3 regions of the uncultured Nisaea sp. genome follow, and region 3 is predicted to be linked to each of the others. Evidence: predicted binding sites of a transcription regulator. Region 3 holds the regulator's gene; each other region holds the start of a gene.
The links. The regulator PhoB, encoded in region 3, activates phosphate uptake and scavenging genes when phosphate is short. The targets are predictions, from matches to a motif close to TNTCATAAAACTGTCA.
Positions count from the first base shown of each region.

Region 1: the regulator PhoB is predicted to act here: its motif matches at 4,288-4,303, upstream of phnF (phosphonate metabolism transcriptional regulator PhnF).
Region 2: the regulator PhoB is predicted to act here: its motif matches at 2,625-2,640, upstream of AAC126_RS07600 (HAD family phosphatase).

Region 1 covers NZ_CAXBDC010000079.1:2,075-10,066, reverse strand. Annotated here, with positions in the region: gene phnL (phosphonate C-P lyase system protein PhnL) at 1-243, opposite strand, end outside; gene phnK (phosphonate C-P lyase system protein PhnK) at 243-1,031, opposite strand; gene AAC126_RS16115 (alpha-D-ribose 1-methylphosphonate 5-phosphate C-P-lyase PhnJ) at 1,028-1,969, opposite strand; gene AAC126_RS16110 (carbon-phosphorus lyase complex subunit PhnI) at 1,986-3,104, opposite strand; gene phnH (phosphonate C-P lyase system protein PhnH) at 3,109-3,723, opposite strand; gene phnG (phosphonate C-P lyase system protein PhnG) at 3,727-4,188, opposite strand; gene phnF (phosphonate metabolism transcriptional regulator PhnF) at 4,321-5,040, shown strand; gene AAC126_RS16090 (hypothetical protein) at 5,076-5,867, shown strand; gene AAC126_RS16085 (thiamine pyrophosphate-binding protein) at 5,845-7,545, shown strand; gene AAC126_RS16080 (periplasmic heavy metal sensor) at 7,629-7,992, opposite strand, start outside.
Region 2 covers NZ_CAXBDC010000024.1:27,681-35,672, reverse strand. Annotated here, with positions in the region: gene AAC126_RS07615 (acetyl-CoA C-acyltransferase) at 1-102, shown strand, start outside; gene AAC126_RS07610 (acyl-CoA dehydrogenase family protein) at 115-1,314, shown strand; gene AAC126_RS07605 (acyl-CoA dehydrogenase family protein) at 1,327-2,469, shown strand; gene AAC126_RS07600 (HAD family phosphatase) at 2,725-3,387, shown strand; gene AAC126_RS07595 (GIY-YIG nuclease family protein) at 3,579-3,863, shown strand; gene AAC126_RS07590 (tetratricopeptide repeat protein) at 4,059-4,517, opposite strand; gene AAC126_RS07585 (S-methyl-5'-thioadenosine phosphorylase) at 4,566-5,453, opposite strand; gene AAC126_RS07580 (response regulator) at 5,915-7,992, shown strand, end outside.
Region 3 covers NZ_CAXBDC010000055.1:2,807-10,798, reverse strand. Annotated here, with positions in the region: gene AAC126_RS13180 (adenosine kinase) at 1-249, shown strand, start outside; gene AAC126_RS13175 (AmpG family muropeptide MFS transporter) at 254-1,564, shown strand; gene phoB (phosphate regulon transcriptional regulator PhoB) at 1,575-2,282, opposite strand; gene phoU (phosphate signaling complex protein PhoU) at 2,311-3,024, opposite strand; gene pstB (phosphate ABC transporter ATP-binding protein PstB) at 3,048-3,794, opposite strand; gene pstA (phosphate ABC transporter permease PstA) at 3,883-5,181, opposite strand; gene pstC (phosphate ABC transporter permease subunit PstC) at 5,189-6,571, opposite strand; gene AAC126_RS13145 (substrate-binding domain-containing protein) at 6,712-7,752, opposite strand; gene AAC126_RS13140 (ATP-binding protein) at 7,873-7,992, opposite strand, start outside.

The sequences.
Region 1 (7,992 bases), on a different contig from region 3:
TGCGCCGTCATGCCGGATCAATACCTGTCCCGATTGCGGCAGGTAGTTGGCGTAGAGCGAGCGGAGCAGGGTCGATTTACCGGCGCCGGATTGCCCGGCGAGGATGACGCATTCGCCCTGCGCGACGGTGAAGGAAACGTCTTCCAGCACGGGAAGGGTCACGCCGCCCTGATTATGCAGCGTGAAGCTCTTCATCAGGCTGTCGACGCGGATCATGTCTTGGTTTTTATCGTTCATGGTCATTACACCGGCAGGATCGAGGAGACGAGAAGCTGGGTATAGGCGTGCTGCGGGTCGTCCAGTACCTGATCCGTCAGGCCCTGTTCGACGACCCGTCCCCGCCGCATCACCATCAGGCGGTCCGACAGCAGCCGGACCACGCCGAGATCGTGGGTGACGATGATGCAGGCGATGCCAAGCTGGCGGACGAGGCCACGTACCAGATCGAGCAGGCGGGCCTGCACGGACACATCAAGTCCGCTGGTTGGCTCGTCCATGAAGACCAGACGCGGTTTGGTGACGAGATTGCGGGCGATCTGCAGACGCTGCTGCATGCCGCCGGAAAAGGTCCGGGGCAGATCGTCCATCCGGCCGAGATCCATCTCGACCTTTTCCAGCCATTCCGAAGAGGTCTCCCGGATACTGCCGTAATGTCGCTCGCCGACGGCCATCAGCCGCTCGCCGACATTGGCGCCGGCGGAGACGTTCATACGCAGCCCGTCGCGGGCATTCTGGAAGATGATGCCCCAGTCCGTCCGCATCAGCATGCGCCGTTCGGCTTCTGACAGGGCGTAAATCTCCTGCAAGCCGTCGACCCGCGTGTCGAAGCGGACGGAGCCAGCGGTCGGTTGCATCAGCCCGGAGGCGCAACGCAGCAGGGTGGACTTGCCGGAGCCGGATTCACCGACAATCCCCAGCACCTCGCCGGGATAGAGCGAGAAATCCACATCCTCGCAGCCTATCTGGTGGCCGTATTTCTGGGTCAGGCCTTCGACTTCAAGCAAAGGTCCGTTGTCTCGCAGCGCCATCATTTGGCGGCTCCCTTCTTTGCGGGATTCTGTGGTTCGCCCTGATCGCCGACATGGCCGGCGTCGCGTCGTTCGGCGCAATAATCGCTGTCGGAGCAGACATACATCTTGCCACCGGCATCATCAGTGATGACCTCGTCGAGATAACTGTCTTCCGCCCCGCAGAGCGCGCAGTTCTCTTCCCAGGACTGGATGGTGAAGGGATGATCCTCGAAATCGAGACTCTTCACGTCCGTATAGGGAGGCACTGCATAGATGCGCTTCTCACGGCCGGCTCCGAACAGCTGGAGCGCGGCCATCTGGTGCATCTTCGGATTGTCGAATTTCGGGATCGGGCTCGGCGCCATGATGTAGCGGCCGTTTACCTGCACCGGGTAATTGTAGGCGGTCGTGATCCGGCCGAAGCGGGCGATGCTCTCGTAGAGGCTGACATGCATGACGCCATATTCCTCAAGCGCATGCATTTTCCGGGTTTCGGTCTCGCGCGGCTCGACCCAGCGGAGCGGCTCGGGGATCGGCACCTGATAGATCAGGATCTGGTCGTCGGTCAGCGGCTTTTCCGGAATCCGGTGCCGGGTCTGGATCAGGCTTGCCTCCGCCGTCTTCTCGGTCGTCTCCACGCCGGCCGTTTTGGCAAAGAAGCGCCGGATATTGACGGCGTTCGTGGTGTCGTCCGCGCCCTGATCGATGACTTTCAGCGTGTCATCCTTGCCGATTACGGCGGCGGTCACCTGCATGCCGCCGGTGCCCCAGCCATAGGGCAGTGGCATTTCCCGGCTGCCGAACGGCACCTGATAGCCTGGAATGGCGACACCCTTGAGGATCGCCCGGCGGATCATCCGCTTCGTCTGCTCGTCCAGATAGGCAAAATTATAGCCCTCGACCTGTTCGACCGGCTTGTCGTGCTCCGGCGCCTGCCAGGGTTGCGCTTCTTGCGTCATGCTCATGGATCTTGTCCTACTCGGCTGCGGCCAGTTCATCGTCATCGGTGCGTTCCGCCTTCTCGCGGGCCTCGATCTCCTTACGCAACTCGCGCACGGTCACGAGCTCGCCCTGGAAGTCGACGTAATGCGGCAGTTTCAGGTGCTGCACGAAGCCGGACGCCTCGACATTGTCGGAGTGGTAGAGGACGAATTCCTCGTCCTGGGCCGGAGCGGTGATCTCTTCACCGAATTCCTTGGCCCTGAGAGCCCGGTCGACAAGCGCCATGGACATCGCCTTGCGCTCGCAATGGCCGAAGGTCAGGCCATAGCCGCGGGTGAATTGCGGCGGCACCTTCGCCGAACCCTTGAACTGGTTCACCATCTGGCACTCGGTGACGGTGATCTCGCCGATCTCGATCTCGAAGCCGAGTTCCTCCGGCTCGAAGGAGACCGCGAGTTCGCCCATCCGGATCTCACCGGCAAAGGGGTGGTTGTTGCCGAAGCCGCGCTGGGTGGAATAACCGAGAGCCAGAAGAAAGCCTTCATCGCCGCGTGCAAGGTTCTGCAGCCGGGTTGCCCGGTCCGCCGGGAAGGAGGTGGATTCGCGGGTCAGGTCGGGCACCGGGCCATCCTCGTCATCCGGCAGATCAAGTTCGATCAGGCCTTCATGGTCGAGAAGATCCGCCACGCGCGGCATGCCGTCGGCGACAGGCTCGTCCGATTTCGGTGCTTCCGGTGTTTCGCCATTTGCCGCGAGCGTGAAGTCCAGCAGGCGGTGCGTGTAATCGAAGCTCGGCCCGAGGATCTGGCCACCCGGCAGGTCTTTATAGGTGGCGGAAATACGCCGGCGGATCTGCATGGCACCGGTGTTGATGGCTTCCGATGCGCCGAACCGGGGCAGGGTGGTGCGGTAGGCCCGGAGCAGGAACACCGCTTCCTGGATATCGCCATTCGCCTGCTTGATGGCCAGGGCGGCGAGATCGGGATCGTAGAGCGAGCCTTCGGTCATCACCCGGTCCACGGCAAGCGGGAGCTGTTCGCGGATCTGCTGAATGGACAGTTCCGGAACCCGGCGGTCGCCCCGCCGGATATCGGCAAGATAGTGCAGCGAATTCTCGATGGCCTTGTCGCCGCCTTTGACAGCTACATACATGGACCTATTCCTTTTCGCTTTGCAGGGTGATGTTGGTGGTGCGGGGCACTGCGACCATCTCGGCGCCGGACACGAAGACAAGGTCAATGCCGCGCGGGAAATAGCGTTGCAGCTTCGTGCGTGCCTGCCAGAAGGAGAGCGGGACGTCCGGCAGGCCAAGAGTGGTGCTGTCCTTGATGCCCGGGCCTCGCAGGGTGAGAGGGCCGCTTGCGGTGAGTGCTTCCACCTGGATGATCAGGGTGGCGCCCAGCTCGGGATATTCTTCCGTGCCCGTATTGAACGCGCCGGGATCCTCGGGCGCGCCATCCAGAATGGCGAAGGCGGCGTCCTTCGTTTCGGTGACGATCCGCGTGCCGCAATGGAATTTCAGATAGGTTTCAGCGGCCTCATTAGATAATGCGGGGCTGAGATAGAGCGGGGTTTCGAAATCGACCAGCGCCAGGGCGATGGCGGTCGCAGCCAGATCCAGTGTTTCCGGGCCTTCAATGTCTAGGTTGACCGTCTCGACGGTTCCCGGGCGGGCCATGGCGTCGAGCAGACGGCGGAACACCAGTTGGGACTGGCTGACCGGATCGGAAAATCCCGGCTTCAGAGTTTGGAATGCATTGTCCACGGACATCGATCAGTTCTCCCGCGCCACGGTAAAGAATTCGACTTTCGTCGCCGCGGCTTTCCGGCTGGCCGTATCGCGGCTCTGCTGGTGGCGGAGCTCCAGTGGCTTGATGATCGAGTGCTCGACTGTTTCCGCGCGTTCCTCGCGCTGCATCAGGGCATCGATCACGGCAGCAATCTCCGCATGCTCCTTGTTCCGGCCCGAGACATATCCGTGTCCGAGAACGCCGCTTTCCAGCCCGACGGAACAACGGGTCACCGTCATTTCACCGAGATTGAACCGGTTTCCGGTGCCCCCCATGCGGCCGCGTACCATGACCATGCCGATTTCTGCCGGGCGGATACGGGTCCATGACGGTTTGTCAGGCAGGTTTTGCCAGAGGCTTCGCAGATCCTCGAAGGAGGCCTTGGCGAGGATCGACATCCATCGCTTCCGTGCCGGTGACTGATGTTGTGGTGACTGTGTCCCCATCGGTCCGTCCTTTTCTCTCGACAAATTGCAAATTTGTCTAGATGTCTATATCTATCAATGTTATAGGGGTGTCGACGCACCTGCGCAACAGGGGCGCGGTGACATTTTGATGACTCGTCGGGTGAGGGTGTCTTGATTGAACGGAAAAGCGGCCAGTCTCTTTGGCGTCAGATCGCAAACAACATTTCCGATGCAATTCGCTCGGGCACGTATCCTCCGGGCAGCAAGCTGCCGACCGAAGCCGAGTTGTCACAGCAATATGGCGTGAACCGGCATACGCTCCGGCGGGCGGTCTCGGAACTTGCGGAGGCCGGTGTCATCCGGGTGGAGCAGGGGCGAGGGAGCTTTGTTCAGGAACATGTGCTGGACTATCTCGTCGCGAAGAAAACACGCTTTTCCGACAACGTCCTGCGGCAAAGGCGAACCCCGGGCGGCCGGACACTGCTTCTGACAGAGGAGGTTGGCGATCCGGCCATTCTGAAACAGCTTGGCTTACCCCGCGGGACCCGCCTTGTCCGGCTCGACCGCATAGGTGAAGTGGATGGCCGGCCGATTTCCGTTGGCAGTCACTATTTCCCGGCAGCGAAAGTTCCGGGATTCGCGGCATTGCACGAGGAGCTGGATTCAATCACGAAGGTTCTGACGCATTTTGGCTATGGCGAATACACCCGCCGGGAAACCCGTGTGACCGCCCGGATGCCGGATGCGGCGGATGCCGACCACCTGCAGCAACCGCGCAACCGGCCGGTGCTGGTGATCGAGTCCATCAATGTGGACCAGACAGGGATGCCCATTGAATATGGTTTCGCCCGGTACGCCGCTGACCGTTTCCAGCTTGTATTCGAGAGCTGAACGCCTTCGGAAACCAGTGTTCGTCGCAGATTCGAATGAAACTGATCGCAAAGCGATCCTTGACCTGCTATGGCGCGTCGCGCGAGGTATTATCAGCAATTCAACCTGCGCAAAGCGGGACGACAAAAGGGAGGCGGGAAACAATCCCGCCGATAGGATCGATGGCGACATCCACCTACGTTCTGCGTCTTGTTAAAGACGTGTTTTCTCCACATGCTGCCTCAAAACATCTGCCTGACGGATGCCGGATTGTTTATTGCAATACCGGTAATCTGAGTTTCGAGGGCGGCTCGGTACTGCAACCGGACGAAGCCCGGTTCATGCGGTCCGGCATGACCATACGGGCCGGGGCCGAAGGCGGCGAACTCTGGCGCTGGGAGCTGGACGAGGTCACGGCCGAGCCGCAACTGGATCTGGGTGAGGGCATCCGCAGCGAGATTGTCGAGTCGAACGAGGTTCCCACCGTGGAGAATCTCGATGACTGGCTGATCCGCTGCGACAGCGTATTGTTCCCGACGGGCGGCACTGCCGTTCCGCATAGCCATTTGGGACCGGGCATTCGCTGCATCCGTAATGGCAAGCTCACCCTTTCGACGGACAAGCTTTCCAAGGATTACCAACCGGGCGACGCCTGGTTTGAACCCGGCGCCCAGACCGTCTGGGCGGAAGCCTGCACGCAGGAATGCACCCGGTTCATCCGCGTGCTGCTGCTGCCAAAAGAAATCAAAGGCAAAAGTTCAATCCGTTATCTGAACGAAGCCGATCGCCGTAAACCTAAATCTCAACGATATAAGAGTTATGTAGATGAGCTCCTCTCCCTCAAGTAACAGTGCCGGCCATGGCCGTCTCGGTGGTCATATTCTTGTCGATGCGCTGGTTGAGGAGGGGGTAGACCTCGTCTTCGGCGTGCCCGGTGAGAGCTATCTCGCCGTCATCGACGGCCTGCAGGAGCGTAACGGTATCCGTACCGTGATGTGCCGCCAGGAAGGCGGCGCGGCCATGATGGCGGATGCTTACGGCAAACTGACTGGTCGCCCCGGCGTCTGCATGGTGACCCGCGGTCCGGGTGCGACCAATGCCAGTGCTGGCGTACATGTCGCGTTTCAGGATTCGACGCCGATGGTGCTTCTGGTTGGCCAGGTCGCGCGCTGGATGGTGGAGCGCGAGGCGTTTCAGGAAATCGACTATCGCCGGATGTTCGGACAGATGGCGAAATGGGTCGCGCAGATCGACGATGCGGCGCGCATTCCGGAATATATCAGCCGGGCATTCCACACGGCTGTCTCAGGCCGTCCGGGCCCCGTGGTTCTGGCGCTGCCCGAAGACATGCTGATGGATTATGCCGATGTGGCCGGTATCGCGCCCTATGTGCCGGTCGAGCCGCATCCGGGCCAGCAGCAGATGGCCGATTTCCGCTCCATGCTGGACAAGGCAGAGCGGCCGATCATGATCGTCGGCGGCGGCGGCTGGGATCGTCAGGCGTGCGAGCGGATCGAACAATTCGCGGTCGCCAATGGCGTTCCGGTCGGTGCGTCCTTCCGCTGTCAGGATTATTTCGACAACCGGCATCCGAATTATGTCGGCCATGTCGGGATCGGCATCGACCCGTCTCTCGCTGCCCGTATTCAGGACAGCGACATGGTCATTGCGCTCGGCACCCGGCTGGGCGAGATGACCACTGGCGGCTACACCATGTTCGACATTCCGCGTCCGAAACAGACGCTGGTGCATATCCATGGCAGCGCGGAAGAGCTTGGCCGGGTCTATCAGGCCGACATGATGATCAATTCCGGTCCCCGGGCCTTTGCCGAGGCTCTGGAAGCGATGAAACCGGTCGATGGCGGCAGCCGCTCGAAAAGTATTGCCCAGGGGCATGCCGATTATCTTGCCACGCTGGAGCCGCTGCCGGTTCCGGGTGATGTGCAGATGGGCGAGATTGCCGCCTGGCTGAACGCCACGCTGCCGGACGACGCGATCATCACCAACGGTGCCGGTAACTACGCCAACTGGATGCATCGCTATTACCAGTATCGCGGCTATCGCACCCAGCTTGCCCCGACCAGCGGATCCATGGGCTACGGCTTGCCTGCTGCCGTGGCGGCGGCACTGGTGCACCCTGACCGCGTGGTCGTCTCGATGAATGGCGATGGCTGCTTCATGATGCATGGCCAGGAACTGGCAACCGCCATGCAGCACGGCGCCAAGATCATCGCCATGGTGATCAACAACAACATGTACGGCACCATCCGCATGCATCAGGAGCGTGAGTTCCCGGGCCGGGTGAAGCATACCGACCTGCAGAACCCGGATTTCGCGGCTCTGGCAAAAGCCTATGGCGCGAACGGCGAGACGGTTCTGGAAACGTCGGAATTCAAGCCCGCTTTCGAACGGGCCCTGGCGTCGGACAAGTCGACCGTGATCGAGGTGAAGATCGACCCGGAGGCGATCACACCGAAAACCACGCTTTCGGCGATCCGGAAGGCCGCTCTCGAAAAGGCCAACTAGGCTCGGGTCTCTCCGTATCACCGTGCTTGCTTCAGGGGCGGCCTTTGGACTGGATCCATTGGCCGCCGTCTGAAGAACGAGATCTAGTCGTCGTCATCCTTTCGGTGCCTGCCGAGGGATTTCACGAGCTTGCTCCGTTGCTCCGGCGTCATCTGCTCGACGATATCGATCATGAAGGAGTGGGTTTCCGTCCGCATCCGGTCGAAGACCTCGTTCATGGATTCCAGAGCCTGAAGATAGGCCGTCCTGTCAAACGGCTCCTGCAAAAGCGCGTCCCGAATGGCGTCCCGCTTGGCGCGGGTGCTCTGGCGGGTCTCCCGCATGGTCGCGGAATGGGCTTTCAACCTCTCCTGAAGTTCCGGCGTCAGACTGTCCCCGAGAGCTTTCTCGATCATCCGGGTCATTGACGGTCCATGGCCCGGCCCTTTGGGCCCGCCGTGCCAGCGA
Region 2 (7,992 bases), on a different contig from region 3:
CACGCCCTGATCGAAGGAAAGCGCCGCGGCGCGAAATATGTAGTGACCACGATGTGCGTCGGCGGCGGAATGGGCGTCGCCGGGCTCTTTGAAGTGGCATAAGGGAGCAGGAAAATGGACTTGAATTTCACCCCGGAGGAACAGGCGTTCCGTGAAGAGGTACGCGCCTTCCTGCAGTCCGATCTCCCGGACGATATCCGGGCCAAGATGAAGGGCGGAAAACGCCTGGTCAAAGACGATCATTTCCGCTGGCACCAGGCGCTGTCGAAGCGCGGCTGGCTGGCCACGAACTGGCCGAAGGAATATGGCGGCCCCGGCTGGACGCCCGTGCAGAAGCATATCTTCGACGAGGAATGCTATTCCGCGGGCGCCCCGCGCATCCTGCCCTTCGGCGTCAACATGGTCGCCCCGGTGATCATGAAGTTCGGCAGCCAGGAGCAGAAGGACTATTACCTGCCGCGCATCCTCGACCTGACCGACTGGTGGTGCCAGGGCTATTCCGAACCCGGCTCCGGCTCCGACCTTGCCTCCCTGCGCTGCAGCGCGAAACGCGAAGGCGATCATTATATCGTCAACGGCCAGAAGACCTGGACCACGCTCGGCCAGTATGCGGACCACATCTTCTGCCTGGTCCGCACCGATCCGGATGCGGCCAAGCCCCAGCAAGGCATCTCCTTCCTGCTGATCGACATGAAGACGCCGGGCATCACCGTCCGCCCGATCATCCTGCTCGAAGGCGAGCATGAGGTGAACGAGGTCTGGTTCGACGATGTGAAGGTGCCCGCAGAAAACATCGTTGGCGAGGAGAACAAGGGCTGGACTTACGCCAAGTATCTGCTGACCCATGAGCGCACCGGCATCGCCAATGTCGGCGCCTCCAAGGCCGGTCTGCTGCATCTGAAGGCGATCGCCCGCGACCAGATGAAGAACGGCCGCCCGCTGCTCGAGGATCCGCTGTTCCGCAATCGCCTCGCCAAGGTGGAGATCGACCTGCTGGCGCTGGAAATGACCAATCTCCGCGTACTGGCCGAAGTCCAGTCCGGCGGCGCACCGGGTCTCGAAAGCTCGATCCTGAAGATCCGGGGCACCGAAATCCGCCAGGAGATCACCGACCTCAGCCGCCGTGCCCTCGGCCCCTACGCGCTGCCGTTCCAGTCGGAAGCGCTTGACGAGGGCTTCAACGGTGAGCCTGTCGGCCCCGATTACGCGGCGCCGAAGGCCCAGCAATATTTCAACATGCGCAAGCTCAGCATCTATGGCGGATCGAACGAGATCCAGAAGAACATCATCGCCAAGGCCGGGCTCGGACTCTAAGGGATCAGGAACATGGATTTTTCGCTCAGCGAAGAGCAGCGGATGCTCAAGGACACGGTCGAGCGCCTGGTACGCGAGACCTATGATTTCGAAAAGCGGCAGAAGATTTCCGAGTCAGAGGAAGGCTTCTCCCGCGAGGTCTGGGGCCAGCTTGCCGAACTCGGCCTGCTCGGCGTGCCGTTCCCGGAAGATTTCGGCGGCCTCGGCGGCGGCGGCATCGATCTGATGATCGTCGGTGAGGCAATAGGCCAGGGCCTGGTTGTCGAGCCCTATCTCTCGACCGTGGTGCTCGGCGGCGGGCTGGTCGAACTGCTCGGCTCCGATGCCCAGAAGGAAGAGATCCTCGGTGCTGTTGTCGGCGGCGAGAAACTGCTGGCCTTCGCCCATGGCGAGCCGGACGGCCGCTACGAGACAGCCCATGTCCGGGCCACGGCCGAGAAAGTCGGCGGCGGCTGGAAGCTCACCGGACGCAAGTCCGTGGTGCTCAATGGCGGCGAGGCAGACACCCTGATCGTTTCCGCCCGCGTCAGCGGCGCCCATGACGACGAGGACGGCATCGGCCTGTTCCTGGTCGACAAGGGGGCGGCGAACATGAAGCTGCACAGCACGCCGGCTATCGACGGCACCCGTGTCGCCGAAATCGCGCTCGACGGCGTCGAGGTTGGCGCGGACGCGGTCCTCGGCACGCCGGGCGCCTGTTTCCAGGCCATCGAGGAAGTTCTCGCCCGGGCCATCATCCTGCTCTCCGGAGAAGCCGTCGGAGCCATGAACATGGCGGTCGATACAACGGTCGAATATCTGAAGACCCGCAAGCAGTTCGGCAAGGCTCTCAGCCAGTTCCAGGTGCTGCAGCACCGGGCCGTCGAGATGCGGATCGCACTTGAGGAAGCCCGTTCGCTGGCCATCCTGGCCGCTGCCCGTCTGGGCGAGCCCCGGGACGTGCGTGAGCTTGCCGTGAGTGCCGCCAAGTCCGGCATCGGCCGTCACGCCCGCTTCGTCGGCGAGCAGGCCATCCAGTTGCATGGCGGCATCGGCATGACCTGGGAAGTCCCGGTCGCGCATTATGCCAAGCGGCTGGTTATGCTCGACCACCTGTTCGGCGATACCGATCACCACCAGGAACGCTTCGCCATCCTGGCCGACGCGGCGGCCTAAGCGCTCCGCGTATCCCGATATAGGCCCGTCATCCCCCCTTCGTCGTCCCGTTCCTTCTTCGTCATCCCGTCGAAGGACGGGACCCAGGGGATGACTGGCCGTGCTCCACGATCACTGGGCCCCGGCCTGCGCCGGGGTGACGAACGGGAGCGGGATGACAGTTTTGTTTAGGTTAGCGGCAACGGCCCATCCAGCGGTGACAGCCGCACCGTAATTGCGTAAACCGGAGCTCCCTTCTTCTGACCGGATGCTCCCATGTTCTCCGCCATCATCTTCGACTGCGACGGCGTCCTCATCAATTCAGAGTCGATACTCCGGACCTACTACAGAGGCTTCCTCGCCAGGCTCGGGCTGCATTACGATCCGCACGCCTACAGCAAGCGCTTCAAGGGCAAGGCCTGGCCGCAATTCGCGGAACTGGTCGAGCAGGAATATCTGGAAACCTTCGGCAAACCGCTGCCCGCAGGCAGCTATGACGGCGTCAAGGACGGAACCTGGGCGGAGTATCAGCGCGCGCTGAAACCCACCGACGGCATCGAGGCCCTGCTGGACAGCATCACACGCCCCAAGGCCGTCGCCTCGAACAGCCACGCCGCCTCACTGGAACGCAAGCTGCGCCACACCGGCCTCTACAAGCATTTCGCTCCGCACGTGATCTCCCTTGAGGATGTCAAGAACGGCAAGCCCGCGCCCGACATGTTCCTCTTCGCCGCCGCGCAACTCGGCGCCGCCCCCGGAGAATGCCTCGTCATTGAGGATAGCGTGACGGGCGTCACCGCCGGAGCGGCGGCCGGTATAACGGTCTGGGGCTATGTCGGGGAAAGCGGCGGCGATCCGGACCTGCCCGACATGCTGCGGGAGGCCGGCGCAAGCGAGATCTTCTCCCATCACGATGCGCTCCGGCAGCGCCTCGGCTGAGCTCTTTCTGTACGGTGCGATGACGGACGAGCATGTGTTCCCTGGGTCCCCACGTGCGTGGGGATGACGGCTGGGGAGGAGAGACCTCACACAAAATTCGTCATCCTCGCGAACGCGGGGACCCAGGGATCGTAGAATCAACCCTGCGACAAACAGGCAAAAAGAACGGCTGTCCCTTCCATGTCTCAACCATGCAGCCCTTCGTCTACATCCTTGCGAGCAAGCGGAACGGGACGCTCTATACCGGAGTGACCTCGGATCTTGCCGGCAGGGTATCCCAGCACCGATCAGGCAACGTGCCCGGTTTCACCGCCCGGTACGGCGTGCGGACGCTTGTTTATTTCGAACAACACGTCTCGATGGACAGCGCGATCAGGCGTGAACGGCAGGTGAAGAAATGGCGGCGGCGCTGGAAGCTCGAGATGATCGAACGCCACAACCCGCGATGGCACGATCTCTATGCACACCTGTTTTAAAGGCTCAGTCCTTCGATCTTCCGGGTTCCCGCATGCGCGGGGATGACGGTTGAGGGAGAGCTGGTCCCCATACAAAAATCCGTCATCCCCACGCACGTGGGGACCCAGGGATCACAGGGTAATCTCTGCTGAGACATGAACGGTAAATGAAGGAGTAATCGGCGCGCGGGGCTATCGATTGAGGAAGAGTTATCCCTACCCCAACTCCATCTCAGCCATTGCGATGCGGGCATCGTGGAAGCGCGGGTTCAGGGCGAGGCATTGCTCGTAGCAGGTCCGGGCATGGTCCTTGTTGCTGGCGGCATCGAAAACCTGGCCAAGGGTGAACCACGGCTCCGGATCGGAGGGGTTGAGATAGATGGCGCGGTTCAGGGCGGTAGCGGCGGGTTCCAGCCAGCCTGCTTCGAAGCAGGTCATGCCGAGCTGGCGCTGGTGATCCGCGTCCGCCGGATCAAGCAGGGCGGCCTGGCCAACCAGCTGGGCGGCCTCGTCATGCCGGCCGTTCTGCATCGCCAGGATGCTCTTGACGTGGAGCGAGCGCGGGCTTTCCGGCTGGTCTTTCGTGACCCGCCGATAAAGGTTTTCCAGCCGTGCCGTGCCAATATTCACCACCCGCCCCACTCGGGACGAGCTGTCTTGCGAGGTTCGTTCCATGACGGAACCACCTTACCCTGCCTCGGCCGATAGCACCACCGGAGAGCGTCAGGCATCCAAAATCCGGCCCGCAACGGCGTCCAGCTTGGCGACCAGTTCCGGGTCGCGCGCGTCAGGATGCGTGATCAGGGCATATTGCAACGCATTGTCGCCGCCCTGCTCGTCCACTTCAGGCCGCTTCGCCAGCATCGGGACAACGGCCCGCACAAGGTCGCGGGCCTTTTCCGCGTTACCGGTCAGCACCTTGATGACCTGCTCGACCGTCACGCTGTCATGCTCCGGATGCCAGCAATCATAGTCGGTGACCATGGCAACGGTGGCATAGGGGATCTCCGCCTCGCGGGCCAATTTGGCTTCCGGCATGTTGGTCATGCCGACCACATCACAGCCCCAGGAACGGTACAATGTGCTCTCCGCGAAGGTCGAGAATTGCGGGCCTTCCATACAGATATAGGTCCCGTTCACGCTGTGCGGCAGGCCAAGCGTCCTGCAAGCCTCGACCAGTGCCGCCTGGAGCCTTTCGGCGACCGGATGGGAGAAGGAAACATGGGCGGCGCATCCGTTCGTGAAGAACGTCTTCTCGCGGGCGAAGGTGCGGTCGATGAACTGGTCGATCAGCACGAAATGGCCCGGCGCGTATTCTTCCTTCAACGATCCGACGGCGCTGAGCGAGATGATGTCCGTCACCCCGGCGCGCTTCATCGCGTCGATATTGGCCCGGTAGTTGATCCCGCTCGGGTTCAGCTTGTGGCCACGCCCATGGCGCGGCAGGAAGACCAGTTTCTGGCCATCCAGTTCTCCAAAGAGAAGTTGATCGGACGGCGTCCCGAAGGGCGAGGAGACCTCCTCCCAGCGCGTATTGGAAAGGCCGTCTATCTCGTAAATCCCACTGCCACCGATAAAGCCGAGAACCGCGTCACGCGTCAGTGCCGTCATGGGATGCAACCTTTCTGCAGAAATTATTCGGCTCTCTGCCTAACGGATGGCCGCGCCGTTGCCAACGGCAAAACGCCTCCGGAGGGGGCAGGCTTTCCCGGAACGCGATGACCGGACCACCAGGAGACCAGGAAAGATTCAGCAGAGCTCTGCTTCAAGCCCCCCGCATCCGGGGCCCTTCACCCGTAAGCACCGCTTTTATGAGAAGAAAAATTGATGTTGATCAATTTAAAAGGCTCCCCGATAACTCTCTATTAGGGATTTTAGCTTAACTATATGGAATTGAGTCCACGTAGTGTTACCCGGATGGCCCGGCCCAGCCATATGGAGCGCTACTTCCGGAGTTTTGAAACAGACTTCCAGCGCAGCAGCAGGCAGGCATCGGGCCAAAACTTTCCCTCCTATCCCGCCAGTCCACGCAGCAGCCCCATTGCACGAAGACTCCTTCGTTGACGAGCGCCATGAACCTGTATCTCGATCGTTTTTTTGCCCCGATCCAAGAGGCTTTTGAGCCAGCCAATGCCCTGCCAGGGACCTATAGCCCCGGCCTCGTGGCGCTGTCAGTATTCATTGCGGTTATAGCGGCGATTGTCGCCCTGTCGACCTCCGCCCGCATTGCCGCGGCAAAAAGCAAACGCGCGCGCGCCGCCTGGCTGACCGCGGGTGGCGGCTGCATGGGCGGCGGTATCTGGGGCATGCATTTTGTCGGCATGCTCGCCTTCTCCCTGCCCTGCGGTATTTCTTACGATCCGCTCATCACGCTCATCTCCATGGTGCCCGGGATGCTCGCCAGCACGGTCTCCCTGCTGGTGATCAGCCGGGGCGACAGGATCACATTCCGCGAACTCTCCATCGGCGCCGTTCTGCAAGGCGGCGGCATCGGCGCCATGCATTATGCCGGAATGGCCGCGATGCGGCTCGATGCCCTGCTCCTGTATGATGTCTATACGGTCGCGCTCTCGGTTCTGGTTGCCGTTGTCCTGGCCTTTGTCTCTCTTGGCATTCTCGTCCTGCTCCGCAGCGTGGATGCGTTCCGGCCACTGGCCATTCCGGTTGCCGCGATCGTCATGGGCTGCAGCGTCGCCGGTATGCATTACACGGCGATGCAGGCAGCCCTGTTCTTTCCCCTGACCAACGTGCTCGGGACGGAAAGCACCCTTGATCCGACGACCATGGCCATTGTCATCACGCTGCTGGTGGTCTGTTTTGGTGCCGCCACACTGGCCGCCGCCTTCGCCGGCAGGCAGTTCGAGACAGCTTCGGAACTCAGACAGGAAATCGATCGCCGGGCGGTCCTGGAGCTGGAGGCGCGGGCCAACCATGCCCGCCTCCAGGCCATCATGGACAATATCGATGCCGGTATCGTGACCATCAACCAGCAGGGCACCATCCTGCACTGGTCCCCGGGCGCGACGGCGACTTTCGGATACACGCTCGAAGAAGTCCTCGGGCAGAACATCTCGATGATCATGCCGGCGGAGCATTCGGACAATCATGACAATTATCTCGCACATTACCTGCAGACCGGTGAGCGAAAGATCATAGGCATCGGCCGGGAAGTCACCGGCCGCCGCAAGGATGGCAGCCCCGTACCGATCGATCTCGCCATCAGCGAGACCCAGCTTGAGGGCAAGCCGCTCTATATCGGCGTGATGAACGATATCACCGAGCGCAAGCAAAACCATGCCGAACTCGTGCAGGCCCGCGAGGAAGCCGAGGCCGCCAACAAGGCCAAGTCACTGTTCCTCGCGAATATGAGCCACGAGATCCGGACACCGCTCAACCCGATCATCGGCATGGCGCACCTGCTCCTCAGGACCAATCTCGACCGGATACAGTCGGAATATGCCCGGAAGATCCACCAGTCCGGCGGTCACCTGCTGAAGATCATCAATGATATTCTCGACTTCTCGAAGGTCGAGGCCGGCGAGCTTGTCCTGGAGGAAACCGACTTCGAGCTTGATGAGATCCTGGAAAGCATTTCCTCGGTCGTGGCCGAACGCAGCGCCGCCAAGTGTCTGGAGTTGATCTTTGAAGTCCCGACGGATCTGCCGCGCAATTTTCGCGGCGATCCTCTCCGCCTCAGCCAGATCCTGATCAATCTGGCGAACAACGCCGTCAAATTCACCGAAACCGGTGAAGTCTGCATCGCCACCAAACTGCTGGAAAAATCGGAAACCTCGGCCCTCTTGCGGTTCTCCGTCCGCGATACCGGTATCGGCATCACCGACGAGCAATTGAAGAAACTGTTCCGTTCCTTCCAGCAGGCGGACGAGTCGACCACACGCAAGTTTGGCGGAACCGGCCTTGGGCTTGCCATCTCGCAAAGGCTCGCCGGTATGATGGGCGGAACCGTTCAGGTCGAGAGCGAGCCCGGCAAAGGGACCACATTCTGGCTCGATCTCCGACTGGAGCTGGCGGAGCGATCAAGCGCAAAGCGCCTGTCGAGCCGTGATCTCCGGGGCCGTAAAGTCCTTGTCGTTGAAGACAATGCATCGGCAAACCACGCCATTTGCGAGATGCTGAAATCGATGTCCTT
Region 3 (7,992 bases):
GCGCAGGGCTCCGTTGTTCTGCACAAATCGGAAGTCCATGTGATCGATGCCGAGCCGGTGGCCAAGGTCGTCGATACGACCGGCGCGGGCGATCTTTTCGCCGCCGGTTTCCTGCATGCCTATTGCCGTGACCTGGAGCCTGCCGACTGGGGCCGGGCCGGCGGTGTTGCCGCGGCGGAAATCATCTCGCATTACGGCGCCCGGCCGGAGGCCAATCTGAAAGAGCTTCTGGCGGCGCGGCTTGGCTGAGACCATGTCCAGCGTCAGGGGCTGGCTTGCGGAGACGGCGGCGCTGTATCTGAAGCGCCGCATTCTGATCGTTTTTCTGCTGGGCTTTTCCAGCGGTCTGCCCCTGCTGCTTTCCTTTTCGACCCTGAGCGCCTGGATGCGCGAGTCCGGGGTCGATCTGACGACCATCGGCCTGTTTGCCCTTGTCGGGACGCCCTACACGCTGAAATTCTTCTGGGCGCCCCTGATGGACAGTCTGAGGCTGCCGCTTCTCGGCCGTCTGTTCGGCAGACGGCGGAGCTGGCTGATCCTGACCCAGCTTGCCCTGATGCTGTCGATCATCCTGCTCGGTGGCACCGACCCGGTGAACAACCCTGGACTGATGGCGTTGATGGCCGTTGCCGTGACCTTCTTCTCGGCCAGCCAGGATATCGTGATCGACGCCTTTCGCATCGAATCCCTGCCGGAATCCGAGCAGGGCGCCGGTGCGGCGGCCTCGACCTTCGGCTATCGGATCGGGATGCTTATTGCCGGGGCGGGTGCGCTTTTCCTGGCGGACGCGATTGGCTGGTTCGTGGCTTATCTCGCCATGGCGAGCCTGATGTTGGTTGGCCTGGGCGCGGTTCTCGTGAGCCCGGAGCCGGATGCCAGCGCGGAAGCGGAAAAGCAGACACGGGAGAATGAGTCCGCCGCTGAATGGGCGCACCGGGCGATTTTCACCCCGTTCTCGGAGTTCCTGTTGCGGCGGGGCGCTCTGCTGGTCCTGGCCTTCATCCTTTTCTACAAGCTCGGGGATGCCTTCCTCGGCACGCTGACGAACCCGTTCTATATCGATCTCGGTTTCACCAAGACGGAGATCGCCCAGGTGACCAAGGTGTTCGGCCTTGTCGCTCTGCTGGTGGGGTTGTTTGCCGGCGGTGCCCTGGTGAAGCATATGGGGCTGCTGAAGGCGCTGCTGCTCTGCGGCGTGCTGCAGGCCCTGTCGAACCTGGTATTTGTCGGGCAGGCCGTGGCCGGGCACGATATCTGGATGCTGACGGTGACGATCGGGGTTGAGAACTTTACCGGCGGCATGGGAACGGCCGCCTTCGTCGCCTATCTTTCAAGCCTGACGAATGTCGCCTTCACAGCCACTCAATATGCCCTGCTGTCATCCTTCATGGCTTTCGGGCGCACCATCCTCAGCTCCGGCGGCGGATGGGTCACGGATCATATTGGCTGGATCGGGTTTTTCATCGCTTCGACGGCGATTGCGGTACCCGGCCTGATCCTGCTGCTGGTTCTGATGCGGATGTTTCCGCCGGAGCCCGTGTCCGGCGGAAAACCGATAAGCTGAGATATGGGGCTCAGGCCGGTGCGGTTGACCGGTCGAGAGCGTATCCGGCGGAACGGACCGTGCGGATCAGATCGGATTCCGCCTCGATATTGATGGCCTTGCGCAGACGGCGGATATGCACGTCGACGGTACGCGGCTCGACATAAATGTCGGGGCCCCAGACCCGGTCCAGCAGCTGCTCCCGGGAGAACACCCGGCCCGGATGCTCCAGAAAATAGCGCAGCAGCCGGAATTCGGTCGGGCCGAGATGAATTTCCCGGCTGTTCCGGCGCACCTTGTGGGAGGCCAGATCCATTTCGAGATCTTCGAATTCCAGGGTTTCGGCGTCGCTCGCCGGGCGCGTCCGGCGCAGCACGGCGCGGATCCGGGCGATCAGCTCGCTCGGGCTGAAGGGCTTGGTGATGTAATCGTCAGCACCCGCATTCAGGCCACGGATCCGGTCACCCTCGTCGCCGCGCGCTGTCAGCATGATTACCGGCACGGCTTTGGTTTCGGGTGTGCGGCGCAATCTGCGGCAGACCTCGACGCCGGAGAGAAGCGGTAACATCCAGTCCAGCAGGATCAGGTCGGGGCTTTTTTCCATGGCCAGCAGCATGGCTTCCTCGCCATCGCCGGCTTCCAGGACTTCGAATCCTTCCCGCTCAAGATTGTAGCGCAGCAGAGTGACGATGGGGGCTTCGTCCTCCACGATCAGGATTTTGGGGTGCATCATGTTCATAGGACACTAACTCTCGATATGAACGCTCTCATTCAGGCATCGTCACGACATAGCTGGCATCCTCGCCCTTGGGGCGGTCGGCCTGCATTTTCGTGCCTTTGATCTGGAAATGCACGGTCTCGGCGATGTTGGTCGCGTGATCGCCCATGCGTTCCAGATTCTTCGCGATGAACAGAAGATGAGTGGACGCGGAGATATTCCGCGGATCTTCCATCATGTAGGTCAGCAGTTCTCGGAACAGGCTGGTATAGAGCTCGTCGATATCCTCATCCCGGTGCCAGGCGGCAATTGCGAGATCAAGATTGTCGTCCGCGTAGGCATCCAGCACATCCTTGATCAGGGACTGGACCAGGCTGCCGATGCGCACGATGCCATTGGCCGGCGGGATCTCGGGCAGGCTGCTGAGAACAATGGCCCGTTTGCCGATATTCGCGGCGTAATCGCCGATGCGCTCAAGGTCGCTGACGATCTTCAGGCTGGCCACGACCGTGCGCAGATCGCCCCCGAGCGGCTGACGCAATGCCAGCAGCCGAAGGCTCATGGCCTCGATCTCGGTTTCCAGATGGTCGATCGGAGCGTCGGCTTCGCGGACCCGCTGGGCGAGCGCCTGGTCACGCCGGTGTACGGCTCGCACGGCGGCTTCACACTGGCTTTCGACAAGGCCGCCCATCTGGGCGATCTTGGCCTTGAGGGCCTCGAGATCCTCGTCGAAAGAGCTGACTATGTGGTCGTTTGCACCCATTAAACTATGATCCGTGAACGCGCTTAACCAAACCGGCCGGTGATGTATCCCTGCGTGCGGGAGTCGTTCGGGTTGGTGAAAATCTGCTCGGTATCGCCAACCTCGACCAGCTCTCCCAGGTGGAAGAAGGCGGTGCGCTGGGAAACCCGGGCTGCCTGCTGCATGGAGTGGGTCACGATGACGATGGTGTAGTTCTCGCGCAACTCATCAATCAGCTCTTCGATCTTCGCGGTGGCGATCGGATCGAGGGCCGAGCAGGGCTCGTCCATCAGGATCACTTCCGGATTGACCGCGATGGCGCGGGCAATGCAGAGGCGCTGCTGCTGGCCGCCGGAAAGGCCGGTGCCGGGCTCCAGCAGGCGATCCTTGACTTCACCGAACAGGCCCGCCTTGGTCAGGCTGGTCTCGACGATCTCGTCGACATCGGCCTTGCTCTGGGCCGTGCCGTGAATGCGCGGGCCGTAGGCGATATTGTCGTAGATCGACTTCGGGAACGGGTTCGGCTTCTGGAACACCATGCCGACGCGGGCACGGAGCTGTACCGGATCGAGCGAGGAGTCGTAGATATCGTCGTCGTCCAGCGTGATCTTGCCTTCGACGCGGCAGATGTCGATGACATCGTTCATCCGGTTCAGGCAGCGCAGGAAGGTGGACTTGCCGCAGCCGGACGGGCCGATCAGCGCCGTAACTTCGTTCGGCTTGATGTCCAGATCGACATCCATCAGGGCCTGCTTCTCTCCGTAGAAGACCTTGACCTTGTCGCCCTTCATTTTCGGCGTCACGTTCGGGGACGTCGCTGTCGACGCCGGGGAGGTGTCGGACTTAGCCATCTTTTTTTTCTCGCTCATGGAATTACCTCTACCAGCGCCGTTCGAACTTCTTGCGGAGCATGACGGCCACAATGTTCATGAAAATCAGAAAAGCAAGCAGCACCATGATCGCGGCGGAGGTCCGTTCGACGAAGGCGCGCTCGGGGCTGTCCGCCCAGAGATAGATCTGCACCGGCAGTACGGTCGCCGGATCGGTGAAGCCGCCGGGTACGTCGACGATAAAGGCGATCATGCCGATCATCAGCAGCGGTGCGGTCTCACCGAGGGCCTGGGCCATGCCGATGATCGTGCCGGTCAGAATGCCGGGCATGGCCAGCGGCAACACATGATGGGTCACGACCTGCAGCGGCGAGGCACCGAGCCCGAGGGCGGCCTCGCGGATCGAGGGCGGCACGGCTTTCAGGGCGGAGCGGGCGGCGATGATGATGGTCGGCAATGTCATCAGTGCCAGCACCATGCCGCCGACCAGCGGGGCGGAGCGCGGGAAGCCGAAGAAGTTCAGGAACATCGCGAGGCCAAGCAGACCGAAGACAATGGAGGGCACGGCCGCGAGGTTGTTGATGTTCACCTCGATCAGGTCGGTCCACCGGTTCTTCGGAGCAAATTCCTCAAGATAGATTGCCGCCATCACCCCGATCGGGAAGGACAGAAGCAGTGTGATCACCAGGGTCAGCAAGGAGCCGGTGACGGCGCCGAGAATACCAGCTTCTTCCGGCTCGCGGCTGTCCGCCTTCATGAAGAAATCGGTGTTGAAGCGCGCTTCGATCCGGTCGTTTGAATCGAGCTTGTCGTACCAGCTCAGCTCTGTGTCCGTGACCCGGCGATTGGCTTCCACGAGGGTCCGGTCGACATAGCCCTTGGTCAGCATGTCGATATCGTCGGAAGCCTTGATCCAGAGATCAAGGGTCTGGCCGACAAGCGACGGGTCCTCGATGACCATGTTGCGCAGATCGAACCCGGCGTTCGGCGAGACGAAATTGTAAAGCTTGCGCTTGTCCGAACGGCCGGTGACCTCCGGGAAATTGTCCCGCAGGTTCTTTTTGACCATACCGCCATAGTCGGCCGTCTTCAGCTGTTCGACATCTCCTGTTCCGGCCGGATCGAGATATTCCGGATCGAAAGAGATATTCAGCTTGATGTAGGTTTGCAGGAACGCCGTATAGCCGGTGCCGGTGATGCTTCCGACAAGGAATACCAGCATCAGGCCCGCGGCGATGATGCTGCCGAGGCCATAGAGCCGGAAGCGACGTTCCGCGGCGTAGCGTTTCTTCAGCCGGTCCCCGCTCAGTGGCGTCCGGCGGATTTCGGTGCTCGGCTTCGAGTTCATGATCGCGTCAGTCATATTTTTCCCGATATTTCCGGACCACCCGAAGGGCGACCACATTCAGACCGAGGGTGATGAAGAAGAGCACAAGACCGAGGGCAAAGGCCGCGAGTGTCTTGGCGGAGTCGAATTCCTGATCGCCGACCAGCAGGGTAACGATCTGCACTGTCACCGTGGTGACGGCTTCGAACGGGTTGGCCGTCAGGTTCGAGGCGAGGCCGGCGGCCATCACCACGATCATGGTCTCGCCGATGGCGCGGGAGACAGCCAGCAGGAAGGCGCCGACAATACCCGGAAGGGCGGCCGGAAGGATGACATGCCGGATGGTCTCCGACTTGGTGGCTCCCAGTCCGTAGGAGCCGTCACGCAGTGACTGCGGCACCGAATTGATCACGTCGTCCGAGAGCGAGGAGACGAAAGGTATGATCATGATACCCATCACCAGACCGGCCGCGAGGGCGCTTTCCGAGGAAACGTCGAGCCCTACTCCCTCACCCCAGCCCCGGATCAGCGGAGCCACGGTCAGGGCCGCGAAGAAGCCGTAGACCACGGTCGGGATACCGGCCAGCACTTCCAGCATCGGCTTGGCAATGGCGCGGAACCTGGGATTGGCATATTCCGCCATGTAGATCGCGGAGAGCAGACCGATCGGACCCGCCACCAGCATCGCGATCAGGGTGATCAGCAGGGTACCGGCGAAGATCGGCACGGCGCCGAAGCTGCCGGAGGCGCCTACCTGCTCGGCGCGGATTGCTGTCTGCGGGCTCCAGTGAAGACCGAAGAGAAAGTCGAAGAAGGGGATGCGGGCAAAGAAGCGCAGGCTCTCGAAGATCAGCGACATGACGATGCCGACGGTGGTCAGGATCGCGATCAAGGAGCAGATGATCAGCAGGACGCGGATGATACTCTCGACCGCGTTGCGGGCCCGGAAGTTCCGGCTGATCCGGGAGCGGGCCCAGGCGAGGCCAAGCAGCGCGATGCAGACCACGCTGCCGACCATGGACCAGAAGCCGATGGATTGCAGCGCCAGATACCGCTCCGTGGCGGCGACAATGGCCGGGCTGGCCACCCGGCTTGTCGCATTACCGCTGGAGAGGTTCCGGATATCGGTCAGCATCAGGGAATAGTCGTCCGCACTTTGCGGCATGATCGACGCATCGAGGCCCGACATTACCATGTGATCGACGATCTGCGGCTGGATCACCAGCCAGATTGCCAGCAGAAGTATTGCCGGCAGTCCGCAACCGAGTGCGACGAACATGCCGTAGTAGCTCGGCAGTGAGTGCAGGATGCGGGCATCGCCCGATGCGGCGAAAACGGACCTTGCCCGGCCGATCGCGTAGCCGACGACAGACAGTCCGATGACAACCAGAATAAGGAAAAAGCTGTTCATAGTGCCCCGCCGGCGGAGGTTGCTCATGGCCGCGGCAGGAGGTGCCGGGCCGCATTAAGTCGCTGTCTTTATGGATCCACGGTTCCGTGCGGGTCCATAAAGACAGGGGAGAGGCGGCGGACCGCCTCTCCCGAGACCAATTACATGGTCAGGTTGGTTTTGTTCGCGGCAGCAGCGCGATACTTTTCGCGGTCTGCGCCCGGCAGCGGGATCAGACCCTTGTCGGACAGATAGCCGTCGTCGCCGATGGCTTTTTCGCTGGTGAATTCAGCGACATATTCCTCGATGCCCGGAACCACGCCGATATGCGCGGACTTCACGTAGAAGAAGAGGGAGCGGGAAATGCCATAATCGCCGGATGCGATGTTGTCGAAGGTCGGCTGTTTGCCGGCAACGCTCGCACCTTTGATCTTGTCGCTGTTCTGGTCGAGGAAGCTGAAGCCGAAGATGCCCATGGCAACCGGGTTAGCCTGCAGCTTCTGAACGATCAGGTTGTCGTTCTCGCCAGCTTCGATGAACTTGCCGTCTTCCCGCATGGAGTCGGAAATCTTGCGGAAGCCCTTCTTGTCGGCCTTGCGCATGTCGGCAAGCATCTTGAAGGACTTGGCGCCCGGGCGCATGGCCAGCTCGACGAAAGCGTCGCGGGTACCGGACGTCGGCGGCGGGCCGAGGACTTCGATCGCTTCGTCCGGCAGGGACGGATCGATTTCGGACCAGTTGTTGTACGGGTTCTTGACGATCTTGCCGTCAACCGGAACTTCAGCGGCGAGAGCCAGGAAGATCTGCTGCTTGGTCAGGTTGAAGGTCGGGCCGCCCTTGGCGTTGCCGATGACGATGCCGTCAAAGCCGATTTTCACTTCGACGATGTCGGAGACACCGTTTTTGGCGCAAAGCTCGACTTCGGACTTCTTGATCCGGCGCGACGCGTTGGTGATGTCGGGATGCTGGACGCCCACACCGGAGCAGAACAGCTTCAGGCCGCCACCGGAACCGGTGCTTTCGACGACCGGCGTCTTGAAGCCGCTGGTCTTGCCGAACGTTTCTGCAACGGTCGTGGAGAACGGGAATACAGTAGAGGATCCGACGATGCGGATCTGGTCACGGGCTTCCGCAGCCGCTGCAACAGCGATAACGCCGGCGAGGGCGAGCGGGATAGCCTTGATGATGGATTTCCTAAGCACGATTTTGCCTCCGGGACATAGGAGTGTGATCGACTGTGCCCGGCACAGTTCCGAGCCGGGTCGCCCCGTTCCTACGCCGCTCCTGAGACCCTATTACTACGGAAATGTGAAGGTTTTGTTTCAGCCGGCGGCGAAAAGTTGCGATTTGGTGACGGCCGGTGCCTTGCACGGGATATAGACCGTGAAAGTGCTGCCTTCGCCGACCTTGCTGTCGATCGTCAGGGCGCCCCGGTGGCGGCT